DNA from 3 places in the Caloramator sp. genome. Region 1 is predicted to be linked to each of the others. Evidence: predicted binding sites of a transcription regulator. Region 1 holds the regulator's gene; each other region holds the start of a gene.

The links. Region 1 encodes HrcA, which represses chaperone genes, less so after heat shock. Its sites were predicted from a motif close to TGTTAGCACTCNNNNNNNNNGAGTGCTAACA; they were not measured.
Region 2: the regulator HrcA is predicted to act here: its motif matches at 1,366-1,396, upstream of groES (co-chaperone GroES).
Region 3: the regulator HrcA is predicted to act here: its motif matches at 1,994-2,024, upstream of JG776_RS08650 (PTS transporter subunit IIBC).

Annotation. Positions count from the first base shown of each region.
Region 1 covers NZ_JAIHAO010000007.1:70,778-74,071, forward strand. Annotated here, with positions in the region: gene dnaK (molecular chaperone DnaK) at 1-583, opposite strand, end outside; gene grpE (nucleotide exchange factor GrpE) at 602-1,186, opposite strand; gene hrcA (heat-inducible transcriptional repressor HrcA) at 1,200-2,225, opposite strand; gene hemW (radical SAM family heme chaperone HemW) at 2,339-3,294, opposite strand, start outside.
Region 2 covers NZ_JAIHAO010000052.1:2,729-6,022, forward strand. Annotated here, with positions in the region: gene JG776_RS11335 (DNA-3-methyladenine glycosylase) at 1-600, shown strand, start outside; gene JG776_RS11340 (ACT domain-containing protein) at 612-1,043, shown strand; gene groES (co-chaperone GroES) at 1,449-1,733, shown strand; gene groL (chaperonin GroEL) at 1,755-3,294, shown strand, end outside.
Region 3 covers NZ_JAIHAO010000025.1:29,713-33,006, forward strand. Annotated here, with positions in the region: gene JG776_RS08645 (endonuclease/exonuclease/phosphatase family protein) at 1-329, opposite strand, end outside; gene JG776_RS08650 (PTS transporter subunit IIBC) at 332-1,975, opposite strand; gene JG776_RS08655 (hypothetical protein) at 2,252-2,539, opposite strand; gene JG776_RS08660 (glycosyl hydrolase family 8) at 2,754-3,294, shown strand, end outside.

The DNA of each region.
Region 1 (3,294 bases):
CATTTGTAGCTTTAACTTCAAATACTCCATCTCCTATTTCAAGTATTGAAACATCAAATGTACCTCCACCTAAATCATATACAAGTATCTTTTGGTTTTTATCCATCTTATCTAATCCATAAGCCAAAGATGCTGCTGTTGGTTCATTTATTATTCTTAATACTTCAAGCCCTGCTATTCTTCCAGCATCCTTTGTTGCTTGTCTTTGACTATCATTAAAATATGCTGGAACAGTAATAACTGCTTGTGTAACTGGTTCTCCAAGATAAGCCTCAGCATCTGCCTTTAGCTTCATCAAAATCATTGCTGAAATTTCTTGTGGAGTATATTCCTTATCATCTATTTTTACCTTGTGATCTGTTCCCATATGTCTTTTAATTGATATAATTGTTCTATCTGGGTTTGTTATTGCTTGTCTTTTTGCAACTTGACCTACAATTCTTTCTCCATTTGGTTTAAATGCAACTACTGATGGTGTAGTTCTTGAACCTTCTGAATTTGGAATTACAACTGGTTCTCCACCTTCCATTACGGCAACACAAGAGTTTGTAGTACCAAGGTCAATTCCTATTACCTTTCCCATTTTATCTCCTCCTCTTTATTAATTTGCGACCTTAACCATACTGTATCTTAATATTTTTTCTTTATATTTATACCCTTTTTGGAAAACCTCAACTATTACATTTTCCTCAAGGTTTTCATCTTCTATATGCATTACTGCATTATGAAAGTTAGGATCGAATTTTTCATTAAGAGCAGGTATTTCTTCAATACCTAACTTTGTTAAAGTATCTTTAAACAATTTCAATGTCATTTCTACACCTTCATAAAGTGGTGTTCTTTCTTCCGTTGAAATAACAGCTCTCTCTAAATTATCAAGAATTGGTAATATGTTTTTAATAGCATCAGCAAATCCATCATCATATATTGTCTCTTTTTCTTTTTGTGTTCTTCTTCTGTAATTATCAAATTCAGCCTTTGTCCTTCTTAAAAGTTCTAAATACTCATTACACTCCTTAGTCTTTTCATCAAGCTGATTTTTTATATCAATTAGCTCGTCTTTGTTTTCATCATTTATATCATTATTTACTTCCTTTTCAGATTCTAAGTCTTCTATTTTTTCAATTATTTCTTCCTTCTCTTCCTTTTCAAGTTCATTTTCATTCACTTTTATTTCCTCTGTCACACTATCACCTCTACTATAGAGTTTTTTCAAAAACTTCACTTAAAACATTAGAAATTGATTTTAATATGCCAATAACTCTTGCATAATCCATTCTTTTAGGACCAATTATTCCAATTGTACCTGCAGTTTTATCTGCAATATTATATGTTGCCTTTACAATACTACAATCTTTTATTTTATCATTTTCATTTTCACAACCTATATAAACACAAAAATTATTAGTATCTTCAGCAAAAACATTTGTAAGTAATTTTTTGTCCTCTATAAAGGATAAAAATGTTTTTGCTTTATCTTTATCATCATATTCAGGGTATTCAAATATGTTAGTTGTTCCCTCAAGATATACTTCTGCATCATCTTCCTTTAAACTTTCATATACAACAGATATGATAGCAGAAAATATCTCACTATATTCCCTCATATGACTTTGTATATCAGAAATTACTGTAAGTCCAATATCATTAATAGTTAATCCTGATAATTTTTCATTTAATAGATTATTCAATTTTAAAATTTTAGAATCATCGACTGCATTAGGTGATTTTATCACTACATTTTTTATAATACCTGTATCTGTAACAACAACAGCAACAATATCGTAGTCACTTACACGTATTAACTGGAGTGACCTTATTGAACTCTTTCTAACAGAAGGAGTCAGTACAGCAGATGTATATTTTGTGATATCAGATATTAATTTAGTTGTCCTTTTAATAATTTTATCTAATTCATTTATAGTTTGAATTTGAAGCATATATTTAATTTTTTCTATTTCCTGTGGGGATGGATATTTAATTTCCATTATTTGATCTACATAGTACCTATATCCTCTGTCAGAGGGAATTCTTCCAGCCGATGTATGGGGTTGTTCTAATAGTCCTAGATCTTCTAAGTCCGCCATTTCATTTCTAATGGTTGCTGGACTTATATCAGTCAAATATTTTTTAGCTATAGTTCTTGATCCAACTGGTTCAGCAGTTTCTATATAATCTGTCACAATAGCCTCTAATATTTTTCTTTTTCTCTCTCCTAGTTCCATTATTCCACCCCCTTTTCTTGTTAGCACTCATTAATCACGAGTGCTAATCACTACGATTTTAAAATATCACTATTAAAATATTTTGTCAATATATGCATTATTATAATAAAATTTCATTTTAAAAAGGAAACAAAGACTAAATTGGATAAATCTCGTCCTTTCTCTGTTAATCTTATATTTTCTCCATATTTCTCAATTAATCCCTTATCAATCAGGTCTAATATCTCATTACCATAGACCTGCATAACATCCTCATTAAATTTACTTTTAAACTTATTAATATTTATTCCACAATTCATTCTTAAACCTAAAAACATAAATTCAGCCATATGTTCTTCCTTAGTCAAAATATTTTTTTCTTCTATTGCATTACCATAGTTTTTTATATTATAAATATATTTTTTTATATCTTTAACATTACTATACCTAATACCATTTATATATGAATGTGCACCTGCACCCACCCCAATATACTCATCGTCGCTCCAATAAATAATATTATGTCTACATTCATAGCCTATTTTTGCAAAATTTGATATTTCATATTGGTTATAGCCATTCTCTTTGAGCAGACTTGTCATTTTATGATAAAGCAATCTTTCCTCTTCTTCATCAAGCAAATTTAATTCATCATTTTGATATAAATTATAAAATTTGGTATTCTCTTCTATTATTAAGCTATAACAGGAAATATGCTGCGGCTCTAACTTTATTACATTTAACAATGTCTCTATGAATTCCTTTACATTTTGATCCGGCAAGTTAAACATCAAGTCCACATTTATATTTTTAAAACCCAAACTTTTTGCATCTTTAAAATTAATTAAAAACTGTTCATAGGTATGAATTCTTCCTAATTTTTTCAATACTTTATTATCTGTACTTTGTAAACCTATTGATAATCTATTTACACCATATTTTTTTAACATATTAAGCTTCTCTAAATTTAAAGTACCAGGATTGGCTTCTATTGTAAATTCCTTTGGTGTAAACTTTTCAAGCGAACTTAATAATTTTTCTAAATTTTTGATAGATAAAATGGTGGGAGTACCCCCACCAATAAAAATTG
Region 2 (3,294 bases), on a different contig from region 1:
GAGATACTTAAAGAAGCAATTAAGTATGGAGAGGGTATTAGAATTTTAAATCAGGATATGTTTGAAATAGTTGTATCCTTTATAATATCAGCCAACAACAGAATACCAATGATTAAAAGAGCAGTTGAAAACATATCAAGAAGATATGGAAAAGAAATTGAATTTGAGGGCAAAATATATTATTCTTTTCCAACCCCAGATAGTTTAAAAAGAGCAAACATAAAAGAATTGGAGGAGTGTGGGGTTGGTTTTAGAGCACCTTATATAGTAGATACTGTTTCAAAGATATATAAGGGAGAAGTTGATTTAAATATCATAAAGGAACTTGATACTGATGAAGCCTTTAGAGAGCTTACTAATCTTAAGGGAATAGGGCCAAAGGTTGCAGATTGTATTTTGCTTTTTTCTATGCAAAAGTATGATGCCTTTCCAGTTGATGTATGGGTTAAAAGAGTTATGCAGCACTTTTATCTTGCACCAGATGTTAGTTTAAATAAAATACGTCAATTTGGAAGGGATAAATTTAAATTTTATGCTGGCTTTGCGCAGCAGTATTTATTTTATTATGCAAGAGAATTTAAAGGTAAGGATGCGTTTTAAGGAGGGGGACAATGCAAAATAAGAAGTACTATGTAGTAGAGGCAGGAGTTTTACCTGAAGTATTTATTAAAGTTATGGAGGTAAAAAAGCTTTTAAATCAAGGAAAGTACAACAGAGTAAATGATGCAGTTAAAGAAGTAGGAATAAGTAGAAGTACCTACTATAAGTATAAGGACAGCATATTTGAGTTTTACGAAAACAAAACTCAAATACTTACACTTGCAATGATACTTGATCATATATCAGGTGTTCTTTCAAAAATATTAGATGTTGTTGCAAAGGCAAATGGTAACATACTTACTATAAACCAAAGCATACCTCAAGAGGATTTTGCAATGGTTTCAATGTCCATAGACACAATAGCTCTAAACCAAAATCCAGATGAATTAATTGACATCATTAAGAACCTGCCAGGAGTTAGAAAGATTCAGATTATAAAGTGATGAAATACATAAACAAGATTAGTCCCATAAGGAGTTTTTAGGTTTTTAACTTATATTAAAGACATGGCCTAAAAACTTTAAGGGACTTTTTTATTAAAATCAGTTGTAAATATATGAGTTATAAATGCATAACTTTATAATACTTGGCAATAATATTAGGTGTGTATGAATTGGATAATATTAAAATAAAAAGAAAAAATGCAAATTCAAGTGAAATAAGTAGATAATTAAACTAAAATTACGATAATATGGAATACATAAAGATTTAGCTAATATTTACAGAGTTGATTATAAAATAAAAAATATTTAATATTATAAGTGTGATTAGCACTCGAACATAGTGAGTGCTAACAAACAAAGATAATAAAAAATTTACATAAAAATATAGTCTAAGGAGGGGTTAGAATGAATCTTAGACCACTTGGTGACAGAGTAGTTATTAAAAAGATTGAAGCTGAAGAGACAACTAAGAGCGGAATTGTTCTACCAGGTTCAGCAAAGGAAAAGCCACAAATGGCAGAAGTTATTGCAGTAGGACCAGGGGGATATGTTGACGGAAAAGAAGTAAAGATGGAAGTAAAGGTTGGAGATAAGGTAATATTCTCAAAATATGCAGGAAATGAAGTTAAGATTGATGGTGTTGAGTACACAATCCTAAGACAAGATGATATCCTTGCAATAGTAGAATAATTTTAAAGGGGGTAGAGAAATATGGCAAAGGAAATAATGTTCGGTGAAGAAGCAAGACGTGCAATGCAAAGAGGTGTTGATAAGCTTGCTAACACTGTTAAAATAACACTTGGACCAAAGGGAAGAAACGTTGTACTTGATAAGAAGTTTGGTGCACCACTTATAACTAACGATGGTGTATCAATAGCAAGAGAAATAGAATTAGAAGATCCATATGAAAATATGGGTGCTCAACTTGTTAAGGAAGTTGCAACTAAGACAAATGATGTTGCAGGTGATGGTACTACAACTGCAACACTACTTGCACAAGCTATAATAAGAGAAGGATTAAAGAACGTTACAGCTGGTGCAAATCCAATGCTAGTTAGAACTGGTATTAAGAAGGCTGTTGACGTTGCTGTTGATGAAATAAAGAAGATATCAAAGCAAGTTAACGGTAAGGAAGATATAGCAAGAGTTGCATCAATATCAGCTGCTGACGAAGAAATAGGTCAACTTATAGCTGATGCTATGGAAAAGGTAGGTAACGAAGGGGTTATCACAGTAGAAGAATCAAAGACAATGGGAACAGAACTTGAAGTTGTTGAAGGAATGCAATTTGATAGAGGATACATCAGCCCATATATGGTAACTGATGCTGAAAAGATGGAAGCTGTTTTAGATGACCCATTCATATTAATAACAGACAAGAAGATATCAAATATCCAAGACATTCTTCCAGTTCTTGAACAAATCGTTCAACAAGGAAGAAAGCTACTTATCATAGCTGAAGACGTTGAAGGTGAAGCACTTGCAACACTTGTTGTTAACAAGCTAAGAGGAACATTTACTTGTGTTGCTGTTAAGGCTCCAGGCTTTGGAGACAGAAGAAAGGAAATGCTACAAGACATTGCTATCCTAACAGGTGGTCAAGTAATTTCAGAAGAACTTGGAAGAGACCTAAAGGAAGCAGACATCACAATGCTTGGACGTGCTGAAAGAGTTAAGATTACAAAGGAAAACACTACTATCGTAAATGGTAGAGGAGATAAGGAAGAAATTAAGGCAAGAGTTGCTCAAATAAGAGCTCAAATAGAAGAAACTACTTCAGACTTCGATAGAGAAAAACTACAAGAAAGACTTGCTAAGCTTGCAGGTGGAGTTGCAGTAATCAAGGTTGGTGCTGCTACTGAAACAGAACTTAAGGAAAAGAAACTAAGAATAGAAGACGCTCTAAATGCTACAAAGGCTGCTGTAGAAGAAGGCATAGTGCCAGGTGGTGGTACAGCATACATCAACGTAATTCCAGCAGTTGCAGAACTTGCTGAAAAGGAAACAGAACAAGACGTTAAGGTTGGTGTAAACATAGTTAAGAGAGCACTTGAAGAACCAGTTAGACAAATAGCTGAAAATGCTGGATTTGATGGTGCAGTTGTAGTAGAAAGAGTTAAGGCATCAGATAAGGGTGTAGGATTTGATGCTCTACACGAAAGATATATCAATATGATTGAAAACGGAATAGTTGACCCAACTAAGGTTACAAGATCAGCACTTCAAAACGCTGCATCAGTTGCTTCAACAT
Region 3 (3,294 bases), on a different contig from region 1:
CTTGAAATGAGGTATGACTTTACATCTTTTACCTTATGCTTTGTTAAAAGAGCAACTCCTTCTTCGTATTTATCATATCCTATATGGCTCTTTTCGTAGTACATACTGTACTTTTCCTTTGAAATTTGGTTTATTTTATTCATAAGTAGGAGGGCAAAGTTGTCCTCCTTAACTATTCCCATAGCTACTTTATTTTCAATTAGCTGATTTACCTCCTGAAGAGAAACCACATCATATCCCTTTTCAATGATATCCTTTGCAATAATATCAAGCTTTTCAAGCTGATTCTCCTCAATCCAGGAATGGCAGTTTAGTGTTAATAGCTTCATTATTATGCCCCCAATATATCGTTTATATCCGATTTTAATATATCCGCCTTAGGCCCGTATATTGCTTGTATTCCCTTATCCTTTATAATTAGTCCAACAGCTCCATTTTCCTTCCATTTGCTTTGTTCTGCAACCTTTGCTGTGTCAACAACTGTAACTCTAAGTCTTGTCATACAAGCATCAACTTCAACAATGTTTTCACGTCCTCCTAAAAGTTCTATTATTTTAAATGCCAATTCTCTATTGCCTGCATTAGTAGTTGTTGCAGCAGCCTCATCCTCTGCATCAAGTTGATTTTCTCCACGTCCTGGAGTTAGTATGTTAAACTTCTTTATTGCGAACCTAAATCCAAAGAAGTTTACAGCAAAGAATAGAAGGCAAGTAAATACAAAGTTTAATAGATCCTTTGCAAGTCCTGCATTTACTATCATTGGTGTACGTGTTAAAAGTTCTATAAAACCAAAGGCGTGTATTCTTAAGTTTATAAGGTCTGCCATTGCAAAGGCAAGTCCTGTAAACACTGCATATCCAAAGAATAGTATAGGTGATGTAAACATAAACATAAATTCAATTGGTTCTGTAACTCCTGTTAAAAATACTGCAAGTGCAGCAGATAAAAACATTGATTTGTATTGAGGTCTTTTTTGCTTCTCAACGCTCATATACATTGCAAGTGCAGCACCTATTAATGATGCAGTTGAAGTTACGATTTGTCCAACCTTAAATCTTGCTGGATGTACTGTAGCAAGTAGTTTATTGTATGTAGCCATATCGCCGGCTGCCTTTAGGTTGTTAAGGTCTGTAATCCAAGCAAGCCAAAGAGGGTCTTGTCCGTAAACAACTTGTCCAACTTTATCTCCAGTCAGTATGTTGTAAACTCCACCAAGTTCTGTATAGTTCATAGGTATAGTAATCATATGGTGAAGACCAAATGGAAGTAGAATTCTCTCAAGGGTTCCATATATGAATGTTGAGACAAATGGGGCATTGTCCCTTGATGTTGCAATCCACTTACCAAATGTGTTTATACCAGTTTGTACGATTGGCCAAAAGATTGAAAGTATAGTTGCTGTTACAACTGAACCTAATATAACTACAAAAGGAACAAACCTTTTACCGTTAAAGAATGAAAGTGCGTTTGGAAGTTTGTTGTAGTTGTAGTATTTGTTATAAAGTGCGGCACCTAAGAAACCTGCTATTATACCAACAAATACACCCATATTAAGTGCTGGAGCACCAAGTACAGATGTAAAGTAGTCCTTAACAACTAAATTTGAGCCAAATATTGTTTTAACAGTTGCGTTTGCATCCTGAAGCATTGCACCATTTACGCCAAATATTGCACCTGTTACACGGTTTATTAGTATAAAGGCTATAAGTGCAGCAAAGGCACCACCAGCTCTTTCCTTTGCCCAAGAACCACCTATTGCAACTGCAAATAGTATGTGAAGATTTACAATTATTCCCCAACCTAAATCTTCAATTATTCTTGCAATCGTCTGTGCAAGTGTTACGTCCCCAAATAGAATTCCAATAAGTTTTCCAATTGAAATCATAAGTCCTGCTGCAGGCATTACTGCGACTACAACCATAAGTGCTTTTCCAAATTTTTGCCAGAAATCAAAGGTGAATATTTTTTTAGACATTTTAAAACCTCCTTTTAATGTGAGCAAACGATTGCATAGAGCGTAAAAAAATATTTGATGGACTTTACCATCAAATATTTCAGATAATTAACAATTGTAGTATATAGTAAAAAAAGTCTGATGTCAAGAAACCTAAGATTAATAAAAATATTAAAAATATAAAGAATTAAATAAGTAACCTCATAGGATGGTGTACTCCCGCCTACTTATATAAGGGGGAGTTGAATTTTATTGATTAAGTTAAAATGAGTTTTAAGGGGAGAAATTTTAACCAATTTATATTTCATTTATGTTGGTAACATCGTATTTTTTAACAAGAGTAACTTTTTTATCTGAACTTTTATAAATATTACAATCAAATCTATATCCTCTAATACCCTTTAGCTGAAGCTCTCTTAATATGTTAAATATAGGGTTTGAATCAAAACATTCAAATACTAAGTCCTTATCACAGCTATTACATATTCCGTCTATTTCAATAACATCGAAGTTGTTGTTTATTATATCCTCTGCTATCTCATCTATTTTGTTTTCATAAGTTAGGTTGATATGGTATAAATTCATCTTAAGTCGCCTCCAAAAATAAAAAATTCAGATTATTTTCAATATTAGTATAAATCAATCTGCAGAGCTTGTCAATAAATTAACCAAGATTTAACCTGTTCTATTTAACCCCTTTGACAAATATAATTTTATAAGACATAGGGGAGTGATTGTTATTAAAAGGTACATATTGATTGTTATAGTTCTCATATTTCTTGTAATGTGGGAGGGGAATATGAATAGTAAAAGGTTAAATTTTGAGTATGATTATCCTTGTGTGACGCCTGATGAAAAAATACTAAGGGAATTTGTAGAGAAAAAACTAATCAGTGAATATGGAGGTATATTTACCAACTATAAAATGGAGTTTGGTTCAAGGGATGTTTTGTCAGAATCTGAGGGACTTATTATGCTCTATTATCTATACATAAAGGATGAGGCAGGATACAGGATGCATTATGAGTTTGTAATGGATAAAATGATGCTTAAAAATAATTTGGTATCTTGGCGGGTTGGTGAGGATTATCAATATTCGTCATCTGCTTCAATAGATGATTTAAGAATTATAAGGGCACTTTTAATAGGGTATAGTGTTTTTGGTAATAGAGAGTACTTCAATCTTGCTAAAAGGATTATAGCCTCTGTTAAAAAATATGAATGTAGAAATGGCTTTTTAGTAGACTATTATGATGGATATACAAAGTCAGGAACTATTACTTTATCCTATATAGATTTATACACAATAAATCTTATTAGCAATTACGAGCTAAGTTTTA